DNA from 2 places in the Pelomicrobium sp. P1 genome. Region 2 is predicted to be linked to the other one. Evidence: riboswitches for the same ligand, from Rfam matches in the RefSeq annotation. Region 2 holds a riboswitch; the other holds the start of a gene.

Region 1 (11,703 bases), on a different contig from region 2:
ACGGGCTCGCCTACCGGGTGGACGTGCGCCGCGGCCACAAGACGGGCTTCTACCTGGACCAGCGGGTCAATCGGGTGCGGGTCGCGCGCCATGCGAGCGGGCGCCGGGTGCTGAACGGCTTCTGCTATACCGGCGCCTTCACCGTGGCGGCCCTCGCGGCCGGCGCCGAGACGGTGCTGTCCATCGATTCCTCGGCGGAGGCGCTGGCGCAGGCGCAGGCGCACGTGGCGCTGAACGGCTTGGACGCAATACGGTGCGAGTGGTGGGACGCGGACATGTTCCAGGCGCTGCGGCGGCTGCGGGACGAGAGCCGCCGTTTCGACCTGATCGTCCTGGATCCGCCCAAGTTCGCCCCCACGGCCGCCCAGGCGCCCCAGGCGGCCCGGGGCTACAAGGACCTCAACTGGCTCGCCTTTCGCTTGCTCGCCCCGGGGGGACTGCTCGCCACCTTTTCCTGCTCGGGCGGGGTGGACGAGGCCCTGTTCCAGAAGATCGTGGCCGGCGCGGCCCTGGACGCGGGGGTGGAAGCGTGCATCGTGGAGCGCTACGCAGCGGCCCCCGACCACCCGGTGGCCCTCAACTTTCCCGAAGGCGCTTATTTGAAGGGCCTGCTGTGCAGAATCGGTTGACCCCAAGGCGAAGAGGAGACCGGAATTGACGCGCTTCGACTACGATTTGTTCGTCATCGGTGCCGGCTCGGGCGGCGTGCGGGCGGCCCGCGTGGCGGCGGGCTACGGCGCCCGGGTGGCCATCGCCGAGGAACGCTTCCTCGGCGGCACCTGCGTGAATGTCGGATGCATACCGAAGAAGCTCTTCTCCTACGCCGCCCACTTCCGCGAGGACTTCGAGGACGCGGAGGGCTTCGGCTGGAAGGCGGGTCGCCTTCGCTTCGACTGGACGCAGCTCAGACAAAACAAAGATCGGGAGATCGCCCGGCTGAACGGCGTCTACGAGCGGCTGCTGGAAGCGTCCGGGGTGACGCTGCTGCGCGGCCGCGCCCGGGTGCTGGGTCCCCATCGGGTCCGGGTGGGGGAGAGGAACTATACCGCCGGCCACCTCCTGGTGGCCACCGGCGCCCGCGCCGTGGTGCCGCCGATCCCGGGGGCGGAGCTCGGCATCACCTCCGATGCGGCGTTCTTCCTGGAGGCTCTGCCGAAGCGGGCGCTGGTGGTGGGAGGCGGCTACATCGCGGTGGAGTTCGCCTCCATCTTTAACGGCCTGGGGGTCGAGACCACCCTCGCCTACCGGGGCCCCCACCTGCTGCGGGGTTTCGACGATGAGGTGCGTCAGTTTCTCGCCGGCGAGATGGAGAAAAAGGGAGTCCGCATCCTGTTCAACACCCGGGTGCTGGCCCTCAGGGCCGGCGCCGGTGGCCGTCGCGAGGTCTGCTTTGGCGACGGCAGGGAGGAAGCTTTCGATCTGGTGATGTTCGCCACGGGGCGGGCGCCTTCGAGCCGCGGCTTCGGCCTGGAAGAGACCGGGGTGAAACTCGCGGAAAACGGTGCCATCGTGGTGGACGAGGCGTTCCGCAGCTCGGTGCCCTCCATCTATGCCCTGGGCGACGTCATCGACCGGCTGAAACTCACGCCGGTAGCGATCCACGAGGCCATGGCCTTCGCCCAGACCCGCTTCGGCGCAAGCCCCAAGCCCATGGACTACGAGAACGTGCCGACCGCGGTGTTCAGCCATCCCAACGTGGGCGCGGTGGGCCTTACGGAAGCGCGAGCGCGGGAGCGTTATTCCCGGGTGGATGTCTATACGACCGCCTTCCGGCCCCTCAAGCTCAGCCTCACGCCGCGCGAGGAGCGCACCTTCATGAAGCTGGTGGTGGACGGCGCCACCGACCGGGTGCTGGGGGTGCACATGGTGGGGCCCGAGGCGGGGGAGGTGGTGCAGGGGTTCGCGGTGGCCCTCCAGGTCGGCGCCACCAAGGCCCAGTTCGACGCCACCGTCGGCATTCACCCCACGCTGGCCGAGGAGTTCGTCACGATGCGCGAGAGAAAGCCCGAGCCTGGGGCGGTGGGCTTGGCATGACAACGGGTTGGTCGTGGTCGCCGCGGGCGCGCGTGCGACGTGTTCACGGGTTCTCCGGATCCACGGCCGTGCCGGGCGGATCGTCCGCGTCCGGGTTGAGCACGCCGAAGCGCGCCGGGATATGGGCGTAGAAGACCCGGATCTTCTCCCGCTCGACGAGCTCCAGCAGCCGCCTGGCTTCCTCGGGCGTGACGATGAACTCCACCTCCACGGTGAGGGTTCCGGCCAGCTCGAAGAAGTGGTTTTCGTAGAGCACGTGGTGCCGTCCGAAGCCTGCCATGGCCCGGAACGCCGAGCCGCCGCGGATACCCATCCGGTTGGCTTGCTCCAGCAGCCACTCCCAGAGAAGAGCGTGGCGGTGGCGTGCGTTCTCGTGCACGTAGAAGCGGAGGAAAGCGCCTTCCATGGCTTCGGTCTCCTGTCGATGAGGCCCGCTCAAAGCCCTGCTAGCCTCGTATGAGCCATTTCACTGTGCCGATCCCCAGGGCGGTGAGGGCGAGCGAGCCCAGCAGATGTCCGCCCGCCGCAGCGAGCGCCCAGGCAAGCTGTCCTCGTCCGAGCAGAGTGACGACCTCGGCGGAAAAAGTCGAAAACGTGGTGAGCCCCCCCAGGAAGCCCGTGATGACGAAGAGGCGCGCCTCCGGAGGCAAGCCCGATTTGAAGGAAAAGTAGGCGATCGCCATGCCCACGAAGTAGCCGCCCAGCAGGTTTGCCGCGAGCGTTCCGAGCGGAATGGCCGGGAAGAGCGGATTCAGGACGACGCCAAGCCACCAGCGCAGGCATGCGCCCAAGCCTGCGCCGAGAAACACGCTAAGAAGCGAATACATTGCCATTCCGTTCCTTTCTGGAGCATTTTTCTTGGAACGGAGAAGGAGGCGAGAGAAAAGCGGGAATTGACCACCTGCGCGCCCACCTTCCCCGGATCCGGGCAATCTGCAAGGCAGGCATCATCAGCCACGCGGGCGGTTAAAGGAGGAATGCCATCTCCTCTGCGCATTCTAAATGCCCGTTGCCGCGAAGTCCACCTTGTGCGCCAGCGTTCTTTCGCCACTGAGGCCAACGCCGACCGCGTCCGCCTACGACTGCTTGCGGCAGCGCGGACAGGGATTGACCTCGATCGATACGTGCCCCAGCTCGGGACAATGCCTGAGCCGCTCGCGGTACTCGTCCGGTGTCTTGGGCGTGTGGGTCACCAGCGAGACGATGCAGGCGTACTGGGTACGGCCGACGCGCCACACGTGGAGGTCTGAGATCGTCGCCTCGCCGTCGCCTTCGATGAGCCGGCGCACCCGCTCGACCACGGGGTGATCCATCTCCCGGTCGAGGAGCACCTTGGACGAATCTCGGATCAGTGCGTAGGCCCAGGCCGCAATCACCGTCGCACCGACGATGCCCATGACCGGATCGAGCCAGTTCCAGCCCGCCAGCCGCCCGCCCAGCAGGGCGGCGATGGCGAGTATCGAGGTGAGCGCGTCTGCGACCACGTGGAGGTAGGCCGAGCGCAGGTTGAGATCGGCGTGGTGACGGTCCCCGTGGGCGTGGAGAGGGTCATAGGAGGCATCGTCGCCGGAATGCGGGTGATGGTGGTGATCCCTCAGCAGCCAGGCGCACAGGAGATTGACCGCAAGCCCCAGGGTGGCGACGAGGAGGGCCTGCTCGTAGTCGATGGGTAGCGGTCGAAAGAGTCGGGTCGCCGACTCCGCCGCCACGTAAAGGGCGACCACGGCTAAGAAGACTGCGCTGGCGAAGGCGGCCAGCACCTCGATTTTCCACGTGCCGAAGGCGAAACGCGCATCGTGCGCGAGCCGGCGGGCGAGGACGTACGCCATCCCCGAGACGCCGAGGGCGACGGCGTGGGTGCTCATGTGCCAGCCATCGGCCAGCAAAGCCATAGAGTTGAAGAGCCACCCGGCCGCGATCTCGATCGCCATCATGGCGCTGGTCAACGCCACCACCCGCCAAGTATTGCGCTCGCCGGCCCGGTTGCCGTGGTCGAACACGTGTTCGTGCCGCCACTGAGTGAGATCAAGAGGATGCATGCGGATCCAGGGGTGCTTCGATGCCGAGCGGGACGAAGCGGTATTTTAAAGCCTAGGCCATCGGCCGGTCGAACGGAGCAGTCGCGGCTTCGGGACTAGCGCCCTCGGATTGCATGCAACTGCGTTGCGAAAAATGGCTGCGTGCAGTATAGTAAAGCCATGGTTCAGACCCGTTTGCGTCGCGCCGCGGCGGGCGCATCGCCGCCCGGTCGCTGGGAGTCCGCCGCCGAGGCGTTGATCCTGAAACGCGCGCAGCGGGCCACGTCGGCGCGCGTGCGGGTGCTGGGCGTGCTGCTTGCCGCGGGTCGGCCTTTGACCCATCACCAGGTGCAGGAGGCGCTCAAAGGCCGCGTGCGGGTGGACCGGGTGACGGTGTACCGGGTCCTGGAATGGCTGGTGGGCCAGGAACTCGCCCACCGGATCGTCGGCGACGACCGGGTGTGGCGCTACAAGGCCCAGGCGGATCGCGACGGGCACGCCCACTTCAAATGCAACCGCTGCGGCGCGGTGTTCTGCCTGGAAAACACCAGCACGGCTTACGCCCTGGCGCTGCCCCCCGGCTACCGCTCCCAGGCGGTGGAGCTCACGATCCGAGGGCTCTGCGCCGGCTGCGCCGGCGGTCAGTGAAGGCGACTGCGCCGGCGGGCGGCGAGGGGGCCGGCCCTGTCGGCGCTCTGAGAAAAGTTTATGCAATCCGGTTGCATAACGCGACCGGAAGAGGGATCGTCCTGCCAAGGAGAAGGCTTATGGATTACCGCGATGCGGCGCGCACGCTGGAGCAATCGCTGAAGCTCGCCTTTTCCCCCGTCGCCGTGTGCCTGGTCCAGGAGCCGCCCGCGGGTGTGGGCGTTTACTCCGGGCCTTCTGTGCCCGCCGGCTGCGTTTTCTGGCAGGAGGGGGCGAAAGGCGCCTTTGTGACCTCGGCTGCGGATCACGCCCTCTGTGCAGTGGGGGTTTATACCCACAACCTGGCAGACGCGCCCCCGACCCAGAGGACCGAGCTGGAAGCGGCCCTCAAGATCATGGCCGAGCTGGATTACCTGCGGGAGGAGGATGTCGCCCGGGTCCCGGTGGCGCAGCGCCCTTCTCGGCGCGTTCTCTACGCACCCCTTGCCGAAACGCCCCTGGACCCCGACGTGGTGCTGATTTTCGCCCAGGCCGGGCAAGGGCTGGTGATCGCCGAGGCGGTGGAGCAAGTGGAAGGGGGCGCGCCGCCCGCCCTGGGACGGCCCGCCTGCTCCGTGGTGCCCCAGGCGCTCAACACGGGGCGGGCGGCCTTGTCCCTGGGCTGTTGCGGGGCGCGGGCGTACCTGGACGCCCTGACCGGAGAGGTGGCCCTGTGGGCGCTGCCGGGGGTCAGGCTCGGCGAGTACGTGGCGCGCATCGCGGTCCTCGCTCGGGCCAATGTGACCCTCACGGCCTTCCACCGGCGCCGGCGACAGGACGTGGCGGCCGGGGAGGCGCCCAGCGTCGCCCAGTCCCTGGAGCGGGTGAGGGAGGGCGGATGATCGCCCGCGCCTATCATCCGGCCTGGGATCGGGCCGGCCTCTGGACTTCCGCCCTGTGCCTGCTCCACTGCCTGGCCACGCCCCTGGCGGTGGCCCTCGCACCGGTGGCGGGCGTTGAGCTCTGGGCCGGCGAATGGGTGCATCAGGCCCTCGGCGGGGTGCTGGTGCTGCTGGCGATGGGCGCTTTTGTTCCCGGGTTCCTGCGCCACCGGCGTCGATCGGTGCCAGCGCTGGGAGCGGGCGGCCTGGCGGCGGTGCTCATCGCCACCTTTGCCGGGGAAGCGAGCCTCGGGGAAACGGGAGAAATCCTCTTGACCGTCGCGGGATCGGGGGTGTTGATGGCGGCCCATCTGGCAAACCGCACCTTCTGCCGATCGTGCGCCGTTTGCCAGGCCGCCCGAGGCCAGGAATGAGACCGGTCGGTTCCGGGGCATAGGCCGTGGACGGTCCTGATCGCTATGTCCTCGCCACGGCGCGGCGGGCGGGGTGTTGAGCGTTGTTGTGGCGTCCCTCACGTTCGCGGTGCTGGAACGCTGGGTGCCCAGGCTGGTGAGCTTTTCGGTGGGTATCCTGCTGGGCGCGGCGCTGCTCAATCTGCTGCCCGAGGCGATCGAGGCGGGCCTCGCCGTGGGGGAGGCGTTGGCGGTGGCGCTGGTGTCATCCACCTGCTGCACGGCCTGCATCATTAAGCCTCGGAGAACGGACGTGGAGCGAACCCTGATACCGGTCACCGTACTCACGGGATTGTGCATCGCGGAGGACGTGGGGTCGTCGGCTAGGGGATAATGGGGTGCTCAAGGGGAAACCGGGGATTTCGCCCAGCCCTGCCCATGGCCACGGACGACAGGAGACTCGCATGGCGCAGACACGTAATCGCCACGAATGCACGAGGGCCGCGCGCCGCCGCGGCTCGAAAGGAGGTGCGTCATGACCCGCAAATCGACGAACAGGAACGCCCAGGCGGCGTTGCTGAGCGAGCAGGAACTGCTCAACGCGCCCCCCGAAGAGTACATGAGCCCGGCGCAGCTCGCCTTTTTCCGCCAGCGGCTGCTCTCCATGCGGGAGGAGCTCCTCGCCAACGCGGACGCCACCAGCGCCCAGTTGAAGAAGGTGGAGGCGGTGGCCGACGTCTCGGACCGGGCCACGCTGGAAGAGGAATACACCCTGGAGCTGCGCACCCGGGACCGGGAGCGCAAGCTCCTGCACAAGATCGACGCGGCGCTGAAGCGCATCGAGGACGGCTCCTACGGCTATTGCGAAGACACAGGCGAGCCTATCGGCATCGCCCGGCTGCTCGCCCGCCCTACGGCGACCCTGTCCATCGAGGCTCAGGAGCGGCGCGAGCGGCGGGAGCGGACCTACGGCGACTGAACCTGCGGGCGCGGCTTGCCGGCGCTTCCGGCAATTACGGCGATGAAAGGACCAGACCGATGATCATCATCATGGGCAACGACGCCTCGGACGCCCAGGTCGAGGCGGTGGTGCGCAAGATCCGGGAGGCGGGGCTGGGCGTGAACATTTCCCGCGGCACCGAGCGCACGGTGATCGGCGCCATCGGCGACGAGCGCAAGCTCACCGAAGAGATGTTCGAGAGCATGCCCGGCGTGGAGCAGGCGATCCACGTGCTCAAGCCCTACAAGATCGTGGCCCGGGAGTGGCACCGGGAGGACACCGTCGTCCAGGCGAGGGGCGTGCCCATCGGCGGCGGCGCGGTCCAGGTGATCGGCGGCCCCTGCTCAGTGGAGACGCCGGAGCAGATGTGCCTTGCCGCCAAGGGGGTGGCGGAAGCGGGTTGCCGGCTGATGCGGGGCGGCGCCTTCAAGCCCCGCACCAGCCCCTACGCCTTCCAGGGGCTGGGGATCGACGGCCTCAGAATGCTGCGGGAGGCGGGGGACGCCTACGGGCTGCCCATCGTCACGGAGCTCATGGACGTGCGCATGCTGGACACCTTCCTCGCCTTCGACGTGGACGTGATCCAGATCGGCACCCGCAACATGCAGAACTTTGACCTGCTCAAGGAGGTCGGGCGGGTGAAGAAACCGGTCATCCTGAAGCGGGGGCTGTCCGCCACCATCACCGAGTGGCTCATGGCGGCGGAGTACATCGCCGCCGGTGGCAACCACGACATCATCTTCTGCGAGCGGGGCATCCGCACCTTCGAGACCGCCTACCGCAACGTGCTGGACGTGACCGCTATCCCGGTGCTCAAGAAGGAGACCCATCTGCCGGTGATCGTGGACCCGTCCCACGCCGGCGGCAAGGCCTGGATGGTGCCGGCGCTCGCCCGGGCGGCGGTGGCGGCGGGCGCCGACGGGCTACTGATCGAGTCGCATCCCAATCCCTGCGAGGCGTGGTGCGACGCCGACCAGGCCTTGACTCCCCAGGAGTTGAAGGATCTGGTGGACAGCCTGGACGCCATCGCCCGGGCCCTCGGCCGCTCCTTGGACCGCTGGACGCCCGCCGCCCGGGCGAGCCGGGTCGCTTAAAGGAACCCGCCCACGAAGACGGATGTTCGAGATCGAGAATCTGAAGCACCGCTACGGCGACGCCCTGGTGCTCTCGATCCCCGAATGGAAGGCCGCCCCCGGGGAACACTGGCTGCTCACCGGGGCCTCCGGCAGCGGCAAGACCACCTTGCTCCACATCCTGGCGGGCATTCTGCGGCCCACGCAAGGCCGGGTGAAGGTGAACGGCTGCGCCCTCGACGAGCTGTCCGGGACGGCGCTGGATCGCTTCCGTGGCCGGCACGTGGGGCTCGTGCCCCAGCGGCTGCACCTGGTGGCAAGCCTCTCGGTCCTGGACAACCTGCGGCTGGCCCAGTACCTGGCGGGGCTGCCCCGGGACGAGGCGCGGGTGCGGGAGATCCTGCGCACCCTGTCCATCGAAGCATGGGCGGACGCCAAACCGCCGGAGCTGTCCCAGGGCCAGGCCCAGCGGGCCGCCATCGCCCGGGCGGTGGTGAACCGGCCCCGGTTGCTGCTCGCCGATGAGCCCACCGCCCACCTGGACGACGCCCATTGCGCCCAGGTGATCGACCTGCTCGAGTCCCAGGCGGCCGCTTGCGGCGCCACCCTGGTGGTCGCCACCCACGACCAGCGGGTGCGCAGCCGCATCGGCAAGGAATACCGGTTGGAGGAACAAGCGTGAGCGTGCTCAAGATCAGCTTCGCTTATCTGGCCAGCCGCAAGCTGGCCACGGCCCTCAACCTGCTGCTGCTCGCCCTGGGCGTCGCCTCCATCACCGTGCTCATGTTGGTGACCGAGCAGTTGGAGCGGCGCATGCTGCAGGACGCGGAGGGCATCGACCTGGTGGTGGGGGCGAAGGGCAGCCCCCTGCAGCTCGTGCTCTCCACCGTCTATCACCTGGACGTGCCCACCGGCAACATCCCCTTGAAAGATGCCCGCGCCGTCGAAGCCAACCCGGCGGTCAGGAAGGCGATCCCCCTCGCCCTGGGAGACAACTACCGGGGCTTCCGCATCGTGGGCACGACCCATGACCTGGTGGAGCATTATGGAGGACGCATCGTCCAGGGCGAGCTGTGGCTCGATCCCCTGGAGGCGGTGCTGGGGGCGGAAGTGGTCCGCGCCACCGGGCTCCAGGCGGGGGACACGTTCTCCGGGGTCCATGGCATCGCCGAAGCGGGGGAAGAGCACCACGAGCATCCCTACGACGTGGTGGGGATCCTGGCGCCCACCGGCACCGTGCTGGACCGGCTGATCTTGACGGCCGTGGAGAGCGTGTGGGACGTGCACGCCCATGAAGGCGCGGAGGTTCCCCTGCTGCCCGATGGCACGCCCGACTGGGACGCGGGCAAGGAGCTGACGGCGCTCCTCATCCAGTACGCTTCGCCCCTGGCGGCGGTCACCTTTCCCCGCTGGGTGAACAGCCAGAGCGCCCTGCAGGCGGCCTCCCCCGCCTTCGAGACGGCGCGCCTGTTCCAGCTCCTGGGGGTGGGCGCCGACGTGTTGCGGGCCTTCGCCTTGGTGCTGATCGCCGGCGCCGGGCTCGGCGTGTTCATCGCCCTGTACAACGCCCTGGAGGAGCGGCGCTACGATCTCGCCATCATGCGCACCCTGGGGGCGGGGCCCGGGCGCCTGTTCGGGCTGCTCCTCTTGGAGGGGATGCTGCTCACGGGCCTGGGCGGGCTGCTGGGGCTCGCCCTCGGCCACCTGGGGGCGGAGGGGCTCGGCGCCTGGCTGCGGGCGGCGCGCCAGGCGGACATCACCGGATTCACCCTGGTGCCCGGGGAACTCTGGCTGATCGCCCTGGCCCTGGGGGTGGGGCTCGCCGCCGCGCTGCTTCCGGCGTGGCGCGCCTATCGCACCGATATCGCCCGCGTACTGGCGGAGGGTTAATCCATGGCAAGACGATTCGGCATGACGCTGGCGGCTGCGCTCTCCCTGGCCTCGGTCGCCGTCCTGGCGCAGACGCCTAAGGAAGACCCGTTTTCGCCCCCGGTGCCGCCGGAGGCGCTGAATCCAAAACCGCTTCCCGAGCTTCAGGGCGTGGTGTCCTGGCGCACCCTCAAGCAAGTGGAGATGGTGAAGGACAAGGGCAAGATGGTGCCCCAGTTCTCCGACAATATCCTCGTCCTGGATAAGAAGGAGGTGAAGCTGCAGGGCTTCATGCTGCCCCTTTCCGCCGGCGAGAAGCAGACCCATTTCATCCTGAGCTCGCTGCCGCCCACCTGCCCCTTCTGCTTGCCGGCCGGGCCGGACTCGGTGGTGGAAGTGAAATCCAAAGTGCCGGTCAAGTTCACCTACGAGCCGGTGGTGCTCTCCGGCCGCTTCGCCGTGCTCAAGAACGATCCCATGGGCATTTTTTACCGGCTCACCGACGCCGAGCCGGTGAAGGACTGATCCCATAACCGATCGGACCATGGCTTTCCGCCTTCTCCTTCCCCTCCTCGCCCTGCTGCTGGCCGTCGGGCCCGTGGGCAGCTACGCCCACGGGCTCCGCCACCTGTTCGGGGACATGCCGCTCCACGGGCACGAAGAGGATGCCCGTCATGGCGACGGGCACGCCCACGGCCACGGGGAAGGGGGCGCCCCGGGCGAGCCCCAGCGTGCCGACTGCGACCTGTTCGGCGCCCATGCGCCCCTGGGAGCGGCGGCGCCGGGGTACGCGCCTCCGCCCGGGGCTTGCGCGCCGGCCGCCGTGGCGCCGGCCCTTCTCTCCTACGCTTTCGTTCACGCGCCTTACGTTCCTTTTCTCCAGCGCGCCCCCCCGTCCGACTCCCTGAGGCTCGCTTGACGCAACGGCCGGCTCCGCCGGCTCGGTCAACTTTTTTTCAGGGAGATTCGCCGTGTACCGATTCAAACCTGCCGCGGCGGCGGTGGCGCTGGCGCTTGGCGTCGCGCCTGCCGCCCTGGCCCAATCGAGCGCCGACATCCAGGAGATCCGCCGCCAGATCGAGCGGATGAAGCAAGACTACGAAACGCGCCTGCGGGCGCTGGAGGAGCGGCTCAAGGAGGCCGAGGCCAAGGCCGGAAAGGCCGAGGAACAGGCGGCCCAGGCCCGGAGCCAGGCCGCCGCCGTGACCCAGCGCCGGGCCGAGAACGCCTTCAATCCGGGCGCCTCCTTGATCCTCCAGGGCCGCTACGCCAGCCTCAAGCAGGATCCCGAAACCTATCGCATCAACGGCTTCATCCCCAGCGGCGGCGAGGTGGGGCCCGGCGAGCGGGGCTTCAGCCTGGTGGAATCCGAACTCAACCTCTTCGCCAACGTGGACCCGTACTTCCGCGGCTTTTTCACCGCCGCCTACACCCCCGAGAACGAGGTGGAGATCGAGGAGGCGTATTTTCAAACCCTGTCCCTGCCTCGGGGTTTCACCCTGAAGGGCGGCCGGTTCTTCTCCGGCATCGGCTACCAGAACGAAATCCATCAGCACGCCTGGGACTTCATCGACGCGCCGCTCCCCTATCGCGCTTTCCTGGGCAAACAGTTGGGCCACGACGGGGTACAGCTCAAGTGGCTGGCGCCGACGCCCTTTTTCCTGGAGCTGGGGGGCGAGGCGGCCCGCAGCGAGGAATTCCCCGGTTCGGAGCGCAACAAGAACGGCGCCTCCCTGGGCACCGCGTTCGCCCGCATCGGGGGCGACCTGGGGCCAAGCCATAACTGGC
Region 2 (11,703 bases):
GAGGGATTCTGAACCAGCACGTGCTCATGGAGTTCGGCGCCTTCGCCGGCCTCTTCGGCGGGTTCCTGGGCTACGTGGACCCCGCGTTTCCCGCGCCCGATTTCTTCGGCGTGGCGGTCTTCGTCACCACCTACCATCTCCTGTCCGGGTACGTCTCGGCGCTCGTGCGCACCCGCGCCTCCCAGGCGGTGCGCAAGCTCCTTTCCCTGGTTCCCCCCACGGCGCGGGTGGTGCGCAACGGACGGGAGCAAGAGGTTGCGCTGGCGGAAGTGAAACCGGGCGAGCTGGTTCGCGTGCGGCCCGGCGAGTCGATTCCCGTCGATGGGGAAGTGGTCGAGGGCTCCTCCGGCGTGGACGAGAGCCTGGTGACGGGCGAATCGATTCCGGTGGAAAAGTCGCCCGGCGATGGGGTGATCGGCGGATCCGTCAATCAGCTCGGCACGCTTCTTGTCCGCGTCGCGAAGGTGGGAGAGGAAAGCTTCCTTAGCCAGGTCGCGCGGCAGGTGGAGGAAGCGCGCGCCCTGAAGCCGGGGATGCTCGCGCTGGTGGATCGCATCCTTCAGGTCTACGTCCCCGCCGTGCTCGCCTTTGCCGCCGTCGCCATCGCGGTCTGGACTTTGGGGGCGTGGTCGGTGGCCGGGCAAGCCGACTGGACGCGAGCAGTTTTTGCCGCGCTTGCGGTGCTCGTCATGGGCTACCCCTGCGCGCTGGGCATGGCGACACCGCTCGCCATGATCCGCGGCGGCGGCATGGCCGCCGAACGGGGCATCCTCATGCGCTCGGCGGAAGCGTTCCAGGTGCTGAAAGACGTGAAGAAGGTGGTCTTCGATAAGACCGGCACCCTGACGCTGGGCAAGCCGGCGGTGGCAGACGTGATTGCGCTGAATGGCTGGGGCGAGGCCGCGGCCTTGCGGCTCGCCGCGGCCGCGGAGCAGGTCTCCGAGCATCCCCTGGCCCGGGCGGTGGGCGACGCTGCGGCGGCCTGGCACCTGCCGGTACCAAGGGCAGACGAGTTCCAGGCGACCCCCGGCCAGGGCGTGGTGGCGCGGGTGGAAGGGCGCCGCGTCGCCGTCGGCAGCACCGCGTTCGGGATCCAGCAGGGCGCAGACCTTGCGCTGGCGGGGGAAAAAATCGAGCGGATGCAGGCCGAGGGTAACACCGTTATTTCCGTGGTGGTGGATGGCCAGCTTGCGGGGCTGATCGCGATTGCCGACCCGGTGAAGCCCGAGGCAAGGGAGACGGTCGCGCGCCTAAAGGATGCAGGATTGCACCCCGTGATGCTCACGGGCGACCACGCGCGCACTGCCCGGGCCGTCGCTCAGACCCTCGGCATCGCCGAGTATCACGCCGAGGTGCTGCCCCAGGAAAAAGCCGAGGTGATCCGAAGGCTCCAGGGCGAGGGGTACCGGGTGGCGATGGTGGGCGACGGCATCAACGATGCGCCGGCCCTCATGCAGGCCGATGTGGGCATCGCCATTGGCGCAGGAACCGACATTGCTATCGAGTCTGCTGACGTGGTGCTGATTGGCGAGCGTTTGACCGCCGTCGTGGAGGCGTTTCACATCGGCCGGGCTTCCTACCGCAAGACGGTGCAGAACCTGGCGCTCGCGTTTTCCTTCAACGGCGTCGGCGTGCCCCTCGCCACGACCGGTTGGGTGCATCCGGTGTGGGCGATGATCGCCATGGCGGCCAGCGTGACGGCGGTGCTGACCAACTCCTTTGCCGGGCGCTTGCTTCCCAGGCGGCGGCTACCGCGCCGCGCCGAGGCGCGCTTCGTCGTGGCCAACATGCATTGCGAGCGCTGTCTCGTCGCGATCCGGGAAGCCCTGCTCGAGCTGGACGGCGTGGAACGCGTCGCCGGCGATCCCGAAGCGAAACAAGTCATCGTGACGTATCGCCCCGACGCGATCGGAGCGGAGGGCATACGCCGCGCCATCCTGGCCCGGGGCTACGAAGCGACATGAGCGCGCGGGCTGAACGCGGCGGGTTGAGTTTTACGGAAACGAATGAGCGAACCATGACGCGCAATCTCGTCGTGACCGCGCTGGTCGGCGTGCTCGTCGCCGGCTTCGTCGTGGCGGCCCGATTCTATACCGGCACGGTGGTGCCCCCGGTGGACGGCTACCTGGAAGGCAAGCGGATCCTGTTCATCCACACCGAAGCCTCCGATCCCCAGGTGGCCGCGCTGCTCACGCGCATGAAGGGCTCCCCGGTGCTGGTCGTGCCGTCCCTGGCGGACGCCCCCCAAAACATGCTCGCCAAGGTTTACGTGTTCAAGAACGGCGTTTCCGGCGACGGACCTTTCGACTTCCAGGCCGACGTGTTCGACCGTCCGCCCCACGCCGACGGCTACAGCCCCCTGAGAGCGCTCCATCTCGTGAGCTGGAAGGATGAGCGTTCGGCTCGGCTGCTCACCAGCGCCGCCGAAGTGGAGCAGGCGGCGTCCCGCGGCGAAATCGCGGTGGAGAGGACCGGCGTCGTCATCAACATGCCGCTCCTCACCTGGCCGGGCGGCCGGCGGTGAAAGGAATGATTGGATAGGAGGAACACGGCAATGAGGAAGATGCTGACCGTCCTGGCATTTGCGCTGGGGCTGCTGTGGATCGCTTCAACGGCGCTGGCGGCTGGGCCGAGTTACCGGCTCCAGGTGGACGGGCTGGCGTGCCCGTTCTGCGCCTACGGGATCGAGAAGAAGCTGCGCACCCTCGACGGGGTCGACAAGGTCAAGGTGGATCTCGATAGCGGGCAGGTGGTGGTCACCATGAAGGACGGCGCGGCCCTCGCCGAGCCCACCGCCCAGCAGGCGGTGAAGGACGCCGGTTTTACCTTGCGCGCTTTCGAGCAGATTCCTGGAGGATCCAATGGCGGTGAACCGCGGAAATAGCCAGGCAAGGCCGTTGAAGGGGCTCCTGGCGCTCGGGCTCGGGATCGCGAGCGGCCACGTCTTTGGCGCCCCGATCACCTTCAATACCGCGCTGCCGGTCGCCAAAGGCGATTTCGTTTTCCGCGAACTCATCGTGGTGGGCCGGTCGGGGGACGATCCGAGCGGCGCCGGCCGGGACTTCCGGGGCACGGCGGCCGTCACGGCGCTCGGGTACGGCGCGACCGGCGATCTGGCCCTCTTCGGCGTGCTGCCGTACGCGGACAACAAGCTCGAGCTCGGCAGCGGCGGACAGCGGGTCACGCGGGAGGCGAGCGGTTTCGGCGATCTCAGCCTCTTCGGCCGCTATACCGTGGTTCGTCGGGACGACCCTGGACGCACCGTCCGCATCGCCCCGTTTGCCGGGGTCAAGGCCCCTACCGGAGGCGACGACAAGCGCGACGCTCTGGGGCGGCTCCCGCCCGATGTGCAGCCGGGTTCCGGCTCCTGGGACGCGTTCGCGGGCGTGGTGGCCACGTACCAGACGCTGGATTTCCAGATCGACAGCCAGGTGAGCTACGCGATGAACGGCGAGGCGAACGGATTCGAGGCGGGCGATGCGGCACGATTCGACGCCTCGCTCCAGTACCGGCTCTGGCCGCGGGCGCTCGCCGCCGGCGTGCCGGCGTTCGTATACGGGGTGATCGAGGTCAACCTGATCCATCGGGGCAAGAACCGCGCCGGCGGCGTGGCCGATCCCGACTCGGGCGGAACCACGCTGTTCCTGACACCCGGCCTCCAGTACGTGACCAAGCGCTGGATCTTCGGAGCGGGCGTGCAGCTTCCGGTGGTGCAGGATCTCCGCGGGACGGCGCTGGAGACGGACTACGTGCTGCATGCCGGGTTCCGCTTCAATTACTGACTCTCGCGGTGGGGAGCGCATGACGCTCGCCGTAATCGGCAAGTACGCGGGATGGACGATTCTCGTCCTGGCCTCGCTTGCCGCGCTCGGCGGCTTCGCTTTCATCCCGTCCGCCAAAGAGCCCGCCTACGCGTTCGTCAAAGCCTGGGGCGAAAAAGGCGACGGTCCCGGCCAGTTCGACGATCCGACGGGCATCGCCGTGGCGGGCGGGGAGGTGTTCGTGGCGGATTCCCGCAACGGGCGTATCCAGGTGTTCGACTTCGATGGCAATTTCAAGCGTCAGTTCGGCCGCACCGGCGAGGGCACGGGCGAACTGGGTCGCCCCATGAACCTCTACGTTCGCGACGGCGAGCTCTACGTGCCCGAGTACTTCAACGATCGCATCCAGGTATTCGCCCTCGACGGCACGCCGAAGCGCGCGTTCGGCCGGCCAGGAAGCGGGCCGGGCGAGTTCAACGCGCCCGGGGGCGTCGCGGTGGCCGGCAACGGCGACGTCTTCGTCGCGGACTTCTACAATCATCGGATCCAGCGTCTCAAAGGCGACGGCACGTTTATTCGCCAGTGGGGAACGACCGGAAAGCCGGGAATTTGGGCGGGCGAGTTTGTCTATCCCACCGACGTGGCGCTGGCGCCGGACGGGACGCTCTTCGTCGCCGACGGCTACGCGGACCGGGTGCAGGCGTTCGCGCCCGACGGGCGTTTCCTGCGCAAGTGGGGCGGTCCCTTCGCGATGAACGTCCACGGGCCGTTCAACGGCTGGTTCGCCACCGTGACCGGCATCGCCGTCGGGCCGGACGGCGGCGTGTTCGTCGCCGACTTCTACAACGACCGGGTCCAGAAGTTCGCGCCGGACGGCACCTTCCTGACCACCTTCGGCAAACGGGGCAGTGGCCCGGGACAGTTTCGGCATGCGATCGCGGTGGCGGTTGCCGAAGATGGAACGGTGTTCGTGGCGGATTTCCTCAATAGCAGGATCCAGAAATGGCGGCCCGGGCGTTGAGGGGATCTGGCCGGGCGGAAACGCGGGCTATTGCATGCCGGCTCATCGCCGGTGAATCCTGCATGGTGATTCTCGATCGCAGTAGAACATCCCCCCGGCCGTGCCGTGATCGTGGTCACCCGCGCGGAGGCCCTTGCCGGAAGCTCGGACCAGAGCCCGTGCTTGATGGGCGGCTCGGGCCGTGACGGGACTCGGCTGGCGCGAGCGCAGGGAGTACGCCGACCTTTGAAGGATGACGCAGGTCTAACCAATACGGAAAGCAAGCGAGCATCGCGCATGTCACGCAAGAAGGCGACAGGGTCGCAACGCCCGTCGAGGTCAGGAAAGCCGGGCCCTGATGCGGAGGTGGTGTCGGGCGCGTCATCCTTGTGCAGGCACGATACGCTGACCATTGGCCAGGTGGCGAGCCGGGCCGAGGTCGGCATCGACACGATCCGCTACTACGAAAAGGAAGGGCTGCTCGCGCCGGTTCGCAAGAGCCCGGCGGGTTATCGCCTTTATACGCCGGAGGCGGTACGGCGGCTTGGGTTTGTCAGGCACGCGCAGCAGTGCGGCTTTTCCCTCGCCGAGATTCGCGAGCTGCTGGAGCTGAAGACCCACGACGATGCCTGCTGCAACGACGTGCGCAGCGTTGTGATTCAAAAGAAGCTGCAGGTAGAGGGCAAGATCAAGGCGCTCAGGGCCATGTCCCAGGCGCTCAGCGGCCTGATCGACATCTGCGACGGTGGAGCCAGGCCGCTGGACGAATGCCCGATTCTCGATGCGCTTGAAAGCAGCGTGGCGAACGAGGGACAACGGAACCGTTCACGCAAGACCTGACCTTCCCAGCGCGATGATTAAGGTGGAGGTTTTTACAACGCCCGGCTGCGACAAATGTGCGCGGGCTCGCGAGACGCTCAAGTCCATCGCCGAGGGTTTCGGCCGGGACAAGGTGAGCTGGCGGGAGGTGGACGTTCTGGAGGAAATGGACTACGCGGTGGAGCTGGGCGTGACCAGCCCGCCGGCGATCGCCATCGACGGGGCGCTGGTTTTCCCGGTGCTGCCCAGCGCCCAGCGGTTCGGGCGGGAGTTGCGCGAGCGGCTCGAGCGCATGGCCGGTGCGGATGGGGCCGGTCCCCGGAGAGAACGCGATGGACGTTGAGTCGCTGCGCCAGACGCTCGAGCAGGCTAGCCTCGCTTCGCTGGCCGCCGGCTTCGTGATTGGGTTCCTGTTCAGCTTCAACCCGGTGGCGCTTGCGGCGATCCCGGTGTCGCTGGCGTATGTCACCAAGGCTCATGCGCCCGGTCGGGCGTTTCTCTATGGCGGGATGTTCGTTCTCGGGATGGTGATCACCCATGCCCTGCTCGGGTTGAGCGCGGGGCTCGGCGGAAACGGCCTGCAGCGGCTCATGGGTCGCGAGTGGGGACTGGTGCTGGGACCGCTCTTGATCGTGCTGGGCCTCGCGTGGCCCGGCTGGCTGAAACTTCCGCTTCCCACGCTCCGGCTGCGCGCCAGGCCCGCGGCGACCGCGTGGGGCGCTTTTTCGCTGGGCGTGCCGTTTTCCGTGGCCATCTGCCCCTTCTGCACGCCCGCCCTCGTGATCCTGCTCGGCATCGTCGCCGGGATCGGCTCGCCCCTGTTCGGCACCGTCTTGCTCCTCGCCTTTGCCCTCGGCCGCGTGGTGCCGATTATTCTCAGCGCGGCGGCGGTAGGGTGGCTGGAGAGCCTGAAAGGCTTGCGCACGCGTCAGAAGGCCTTCGAAATCGCCGGAGGCGTGATTCTGATCGCCTCCGGCCTCTACCTACTCAACTCATATTTCATCGTCGTGCCCGGCCTCACAGGCTGAAGGAGAAGGCATCCGGGATCACGATCGACCTGCGGCTGCGCAAACGCCCGCGGCCCTGTTGCTGCGGGACCGACTACAAGCGTATACTTTATGTTAAGGAGATGGCATTCCTCCCTTAACCGCCTGGCCTACCTCCGGCCGGCTGATGATGCCTACGGTTGTTTCCGGGAGCGTTCGGGACGCGTAGGCTCATCTGAAATCTCCGACGTTTCGGCCCGCGCCCAGCGCTCCGGTTCACCAAGAACCCAACAAGAAAGGAGCGCGATGGGTACCTCTGGCTTTGCCGCCATCAGCTTGGGCGCCACTCTCGGGGCGATGTTGCGCTGGTGGCTGGGCCATCGACTAAACCCCGTTTTTCCTACCCTTCCTCTCGGCACCTTGGCTGCCAACCTGCTTGCCGGCTTCCTGATCGGCGTGGCTGTTGCCTTCTTCAATAAGCATCCGGGCCTGCCACCGGAGACGCGGCTCATGACCATGACCGGTTTTCTGGGCGGTTTGAGCACTTTTTCCACCTTTTCCGCCGAGATCGTATCCCTGATCGCTCGCGGCGAATATCTCTGGGCGCTCGGAGCGATAGGCCTGCACTTGTTCGGCGCGCTGCTGCTCACAGGGCTGGGAATTTTGAGTGTGCAGCTCATATCGAGCGCATGATTCGATGGAAGGGGACACCATGGAAGGCGCTTTTCTCCGCTTCTACGTGCACGAGAACGCACGCCACCGCCACACCCTCCTGTGGGAATGGCTGCTGGAGCAGGCCAACCGCATGGGCATCCGCGGCGGCTCGGCATTCCGCGCCATGGCCGGATTCGGGCGGCACCACGTGCTGCACGAGAACCACTTCTTCGAGCTGGCCGGCACCCTTACCGTGGAGGTGGAGTTCATCGTCACGCCGGAGGAAGCCAGGCGGCTGCTGGAACGGGTCGAGCGGGAGAAAATTCGGGTTTTCTACGCCCACATCCCGGCCCGCTTCGGCGTGCTCAACCCGGACGAGGGCGATCCGCCGTCTGTGGCGGAGGAGCCGCAAGGAGTGAGACTATGACCGAAACCTGGACGCTGGCGGCTTTGTGGCTCGGGTTGGCGCTCGCGGCGAGCCTTCTTTCCATCTGGCTGCGCGTTGCGACCGCCCTGTCCGAAATCGTAGTAGGCACCATCGCCCAGCTCTTCATCGGCGCCGCGGCTGGCACCGCAGCCTTGGGGGCGGATGCCTCGTGGATCAAGTTCCTTTCCGGTACCGGAGCCATCGTGCTCACCTTTCTCGCGGGCGCAGAGCTCGATCCCGAGGTCTTTAGGCTTAAATGGAAGGAGGCGGCCGCTGTCGGTCTAGCAAGCTTTTTTGTCCCTTTTTTGGGCTGCGCTGCCGCCGCCCGATGGCTTCTGGGCTGGGATCCGTGGGCAAGCTGGCTCGCCGGCATCGCCATGTCCACGACCTCGGTGGCCGTGGTCTATGCCGTAATGCTGGAGTTCGGCTTCAACATGACTGATTATGGCAAGACGGTACTCGCTTTCCGGCGCTATGGCAACCGGCCCTCGGAGCTGGAGGCGAAGTTTCTGCTTTTCTTCTTGTTCGGCATGGGAGCGCTCGCCGTTTGGGCCGATAGCGAGGCAGTGCTCCCCGCCTACTTGATCGGCATGGTGTTGGCGGGCACCGTGGGCAGGGATCATGCCTTGGTGCGGCGCCTGCGCACGCTCACTTTCGGTTTGCTCACCCCATTCTATTTTATTCGTGCCGGCTCTTTCGTCTCGTTGCCAGCGCTGATGGCTGCCCCGGGAGCGTTTCTTTTGTTGCTGTTCGTGAAGATGGGGACCAAGTTTATCGGCGTGTTCCCGGTAACCAAGGCTTACGGTGCACCGGGGAAGGAGGCGACCTACACCACGCTGCTTATGTCGACAGGGCTCACCTTCGGCACCATCTCGGCGCTGTTCGGATTATCGCGCCAGATCATCGACCAGGCGCAGTACTCGGCCTTGGTGGCCGCGGTCATCGGCAGTGCTGTGATCCCGACCCTGATCGCCAACGCCTTCTTCTTTCCGCATCACCATCTGCACCTGAAAAAGGAAGTTAGTTCCCAGGAGGACACAACCGTGGCTGGCACGAAGGCAAAATTGGAGGCAAAAACATGATCAAGAAAATCTTGTTGGCCTACGATGGTTCCGAGCCTTCCACCAAGGCGTTCGCCATGGCGGCTGAGCTGGCGAGCCGCTATCAAGCCGAGCTCTGCGTATTGACGGTCGCCCAAGTGCCGGAATTCGGCGAGGACGTGGAAACTGAAGCAGTCATCGAGCATTCGCGCGACTACCATCAGAGCCTGCTCGATAAGCTCAAGCAGCAGATCGATCGACAGGGGATCATGGCGTCGCTGCAGATCGCGGTCGGACATCCGGCGCAACAAATCCTCGAATACGCCGGGCGGCAGGCCGTGGATCTGATCGTCCTTGGTCACCGTGGCCGGGGTGCGTTCGACCGGTGGCGGCTGGGCTCGGTTACCCACCGGGTGATCAGCTACGCGGAGTGCGCCGTCCTGGTGGTGCGCTGAGGAAAGACTTTTGCTGTGTTGAGAGTTGACATCCCCGATTTCGCCACGGTAGAGCTCATGCATCTCGTTTTGGATTACAACGGCACGCTGGCCCTCGACGGCGAGCTTTTGCCGGATGTGCGCGAGCGTCTGCAGCGGCTGTCCGCTGCGCTCAGCATCCACGTGGTGACCGGCGACACCTTCGGCACGGCCCGCGCACGCCTGGCGGGGCTTCCGTGTCAATTGTCGATCCTGCCGCAGCGGGGCCAGGCCGAAGCGAAACGAGTCTACGTGGAGCATCTCGGCGCCGGTTGCGCCTGCATCGGCAACGGCCGCAACGATCATCTGATGTTGAAGGCTGCAGCGCTGGCAATCGCTGTTGTGCAGCAGGAAGGCGCTTGGGGAGATACCCTGACGAGCGCGCAGGTCATCGTGCGGGATATTCGCGACGCCTTGGATCTACTTCTTTATCCTCAGCGACTGGTAGCCACCTTGCGAGGCTGAGCCGGTGGGTTTGGACACTTCCTCTATTTGGGGTGAGGGGAAGACGCCTCTCGCCAGCCGCACGTGATCGTAGAGGCCGGGAGACTGGACTGGAGCACGTGGAACGACAACCCTGTTTTTGCCTCGAATGCTTCGCTCTGATGCCGGCCGAAGCGCGGGTCTGTCCCCACTGCGGAGAGGATCAAGAGCGACTGAAGGAAAGGGACTACCGCGCGAGGCTCCTGCACGCCTTACGACACCCGTTGTCGGAGGTGCGCATGCGTGCGATCATCGCCCTCGGCTGGCAGGGCGAGCCGGACGCGGCCTCGGCCCTGGTGGACTGTGCCTTGCGCCATCCGGTGGACGTGGTTGAGGGGTTAGAGATCGTCCGGAGCCTGGCACGGATAGAGGGCCGGCACCCCGGAGTGGGGGCGCTTGAGCGCTTGCTCGAATTGCATCCCGCCCATGCGGTCCGCGCGGCGGCATTGCGGGCTTTGGGAGGAGAAGCGCCCGATACGGAATCCAAATAAAATAAAGGAACAGGGATCTCCATGGAATCTGCGCAACAAGAAAAACCACCCATGAAAGCCGCTGCACCCGTTCGAAGCATTGCCAGCTCTGCCGGCCCTGGCATTCCGCCCGCCATCTGGGCGCTCGGCTTCGTCAGCCTCCTCATGGACATCTCCTCGGAGATGATCCACAGCCTGCTGCCGGTCTTCCTGGTGACGGCCGTGGGTGCCAGCGCCGTCGTGGTCGGGCTGATCGAGGGGCTGGGGGAAGCGACCGCCCTGATCGTGAAGGTGTTCTCGGGGACGCTTTCCGACTACTGGGGAAAGCGCAAGCCCCTGACCCTCCTGGGCTACGGGTTGGGAGCGCTTTCCAAACCCTTGTTCGCCCTGGCGACGAGCGCCGGCCTGGTCCTCGTCGCGCGGCTCATGGACCGGGTGGGCAAGGGCATCCGCGGAGCGCCGCGAGATGCGCTGGTGGCGGACATCGCGCCCCCCGAAGTGCGCGGGGCGGCCTTTGGTCTGCGCCAATCCCTCGACACGGTGGGGGCCTTTCTCGGGCCCCTGCTCGCCATGGGGTTGATGCTGCTGTGGGCGAACGATTTCCGGGCCGTGTTCTGGGTGGCCGTCATCCCCGGGTTTCTGGCGGTGGCGCTCCTCTTCTTCGGCGTGCGGGAGCCGGAACGGCAGGCGGGGCAGGGGATCGTCCATCCGATCCGCCGGGAGAGCCTGCGCCGGCTGTCGGCCGCCTACTGGTGGGTGGTGGCGATCGGCGCCGTGTTCACCCTGGCGCGCTTTTCCGAGGCGTTTCTCATCCTGCGCGCCCAGCAGGGAGGATTGCCCGTGGCCCTCGCGCCCCTGGTGCTGATCGGCATGAACGTGGTCTATGCGGCTTCGGCCTATCCCTTCGGCAGGCTTTCCGACCGGATGAGCCACACCCGACTGCTGGTACTGGGGCTTTCCATCCTGATCGGCGCGGACCTCTCGCTGGCGTATAGCCACCACTGGGGCTGGGTAGGGACCGGCATCGCTTTGTGGGGCTTGCACATGGGCATCACCCAGGGGCTCTTGGCGACCATGGTGGCCGACGCCGCGCCGGCGGAATTGAGGGGCACCGCCTACGGCTTCTTCAATCTGATGAGCGGCCTCGCCATGCTCCTCGCCAGCGCTTTGGCGGGGCTGCTGTGGGACCGGTTCGGAGCTTCGTTCACGTTTATCGCGGGGGCCGCTTTCAGCGCCCTCGCCCTGACGATCCTCCTGGTCCGGGGCAGGCGTCCGACGGCCCGAAACGGGGACGCCTTCCGCGATTCCCCTGTTTGACCGGATGCACCGTCCTCGAGCGGTTCGGGAACGAGCCGGTTAAAATCTCTGCATGAAACCCATCGAGAAGTCCGACTCCGCCTCCGCGCCGGAAGCTGTCCGGGGCAACCGCTTCGACCGCCTGGAATGGGCCGGGGCGTTCGGGGATCTCGGGACGCTGATCCCCTTCGTCGTCGCCTACATCGGCGTCCTGAAGATGGATCCTCTTGGAATACTCCTCGGGTTCGGGATTCCGATGCTGGTGTGCGGCGCCTACTATCGCACCCCGTTCCC

What was found. A riboswitch is a leader RNA that binds a small molecule or an ion and turns the genes downstream of it on or off. The one in region 2 is predicted to bind fluoride.
Region 1: it holds a riboswitch for fluoride, as region 2 does, so the genes downstream of both, crcB (fluoride efflux transporter CrcB) here and crcB (fluoride efflux transporter CrcB) in region 2, are expected to answer to the same signal.

The regions. Positions count from the first base shown of each region.
Region 1 covers NZ_JBRBEM010000003.1:127,916-139,618, forward strand. Annotated here, with positions in the region: gene ACUVYZ_RS04290 (class I SAM-dependent rRNA methyltransferase) at 1-629, shown strand, start outside; gene gor (glutathione-disulfide reductase) at 655-2,034, shown strand; gene ACUVYZ_RS04300 (DUF190 domain-containing protein) at 2,078-2,440, opposite strand; gene crcB (fluoride efflux transporter CrcB) at 2,481-2,867, opposite strand; fluoride riboswitch at 2,969-3,031, opposite strand; gene dmeF (CDF family Co(II)/Ni(II) efflux transporter DmeF) at 3,111-4,073, opposite strand; gene ACUVYZ_RS04315 (Fur family transcriptional regulator) at 4,233-4,700, shown strand; gene ACUVYZ_RS04320 (DUF169 domain-containing protein) at 4,820-5,581, shown strand; gene ACUVYZ_RS04325 (MerC domain-containing protein) at 5,578-5,994, shown strand; gene ACUVYZ_RS04330 (hypothetical protein) at 6,068-6,367, shown strand; gene dksA (RNA polymerase-binding protein DksA) at 6,509-6,952, shown strand; gene aroF (3-deoxy-7-phosphoheptulonate synthase) at 7,012-8,067, shown strand; gene ACUVYZ_RS04345 (ABC transporter ATP-binding protein) at 8,090-8,728, shown strand; gene ACUVYZ_RS04350 (FtsX-like permease family protein) at 8,725-9,936, shown strand; gene ACUVYZ_RS04355 (DUF3299 domain-containing protein) at 9,940-10,440, shown strand; gene ACUVYZ_RS04360 (hypothetical protein) at 10,460-10,834, shown strand; gene ACUVYZ_RS04365 (hypothetical protein) at 10,887-11,703, shown strand, end outside.
Region 2 covers NZ_JBRBEM010000001.1:277,350-289,052, forward strand. Annotated here, with positions in the region: gene ACUVYZ_RS01375 (heavy metal translocating P-type ATPase) at 1-1,964, shown strand, start outside; gene ACUVYZ_RS01380 (DUF7482 domain-containing protein) at 2,018-2,524, shown strand; gene ACUVYZ_RS01385 (heavy-metal-associated domain-containing protein) at 2,555-2,884, shown strand; gene ACUVYZ_RS01390 (transporter) at 2,862-3,782, shown strand; gene ACUVYZ_RS01395 (NHL repeat-containing protein) at 3,802-4,782, shown strand; gene ACUVYZ_RS01400 (heavy metal-responsive transcriptional regulator) at 5,059-5,601, shown strand; gene ACUVYZ_RS01405 (glutaredoxin domain-containing protein) at 5,615-5,923, shown strand; gene ACUVYZ_RS01410 (cytochrome c biogenesis CcdA family protein) at 5,913-6,608, shown strand; fluoride riboswitch at 6,697-6,770, shown strand; gene crcB (fluoride efflux transporter CrcB) at 6,873-7,259, shown strand; gene ACUVYZ_RS01420 (DUF190 domain-containing protein) at 7,279-7,647, shown strand; gene ACUVYZ_RS01425 (cation:proton antiporter) at 7,644-8,729, shown strand; gene ACUVYZ_RS01430 (universal stress protein) at 8,726-9,142, shown strand; gene ACUVYZ_RS01435 (HAD family hydrolase) at 9,158-9,625, shown strand; gene ACUVYZ_RS01440 (HEAT repeat domain-containing protein) at 9,766-10,134, shown strand; gene ACUVYZ_RS01445 (MFS transporter) at 10,186-11,430, shown strand; gene ACUVYZ_RS01450 (putative sulfate/molybdate transporter) at 11,483-11,703, shown strand, end outside.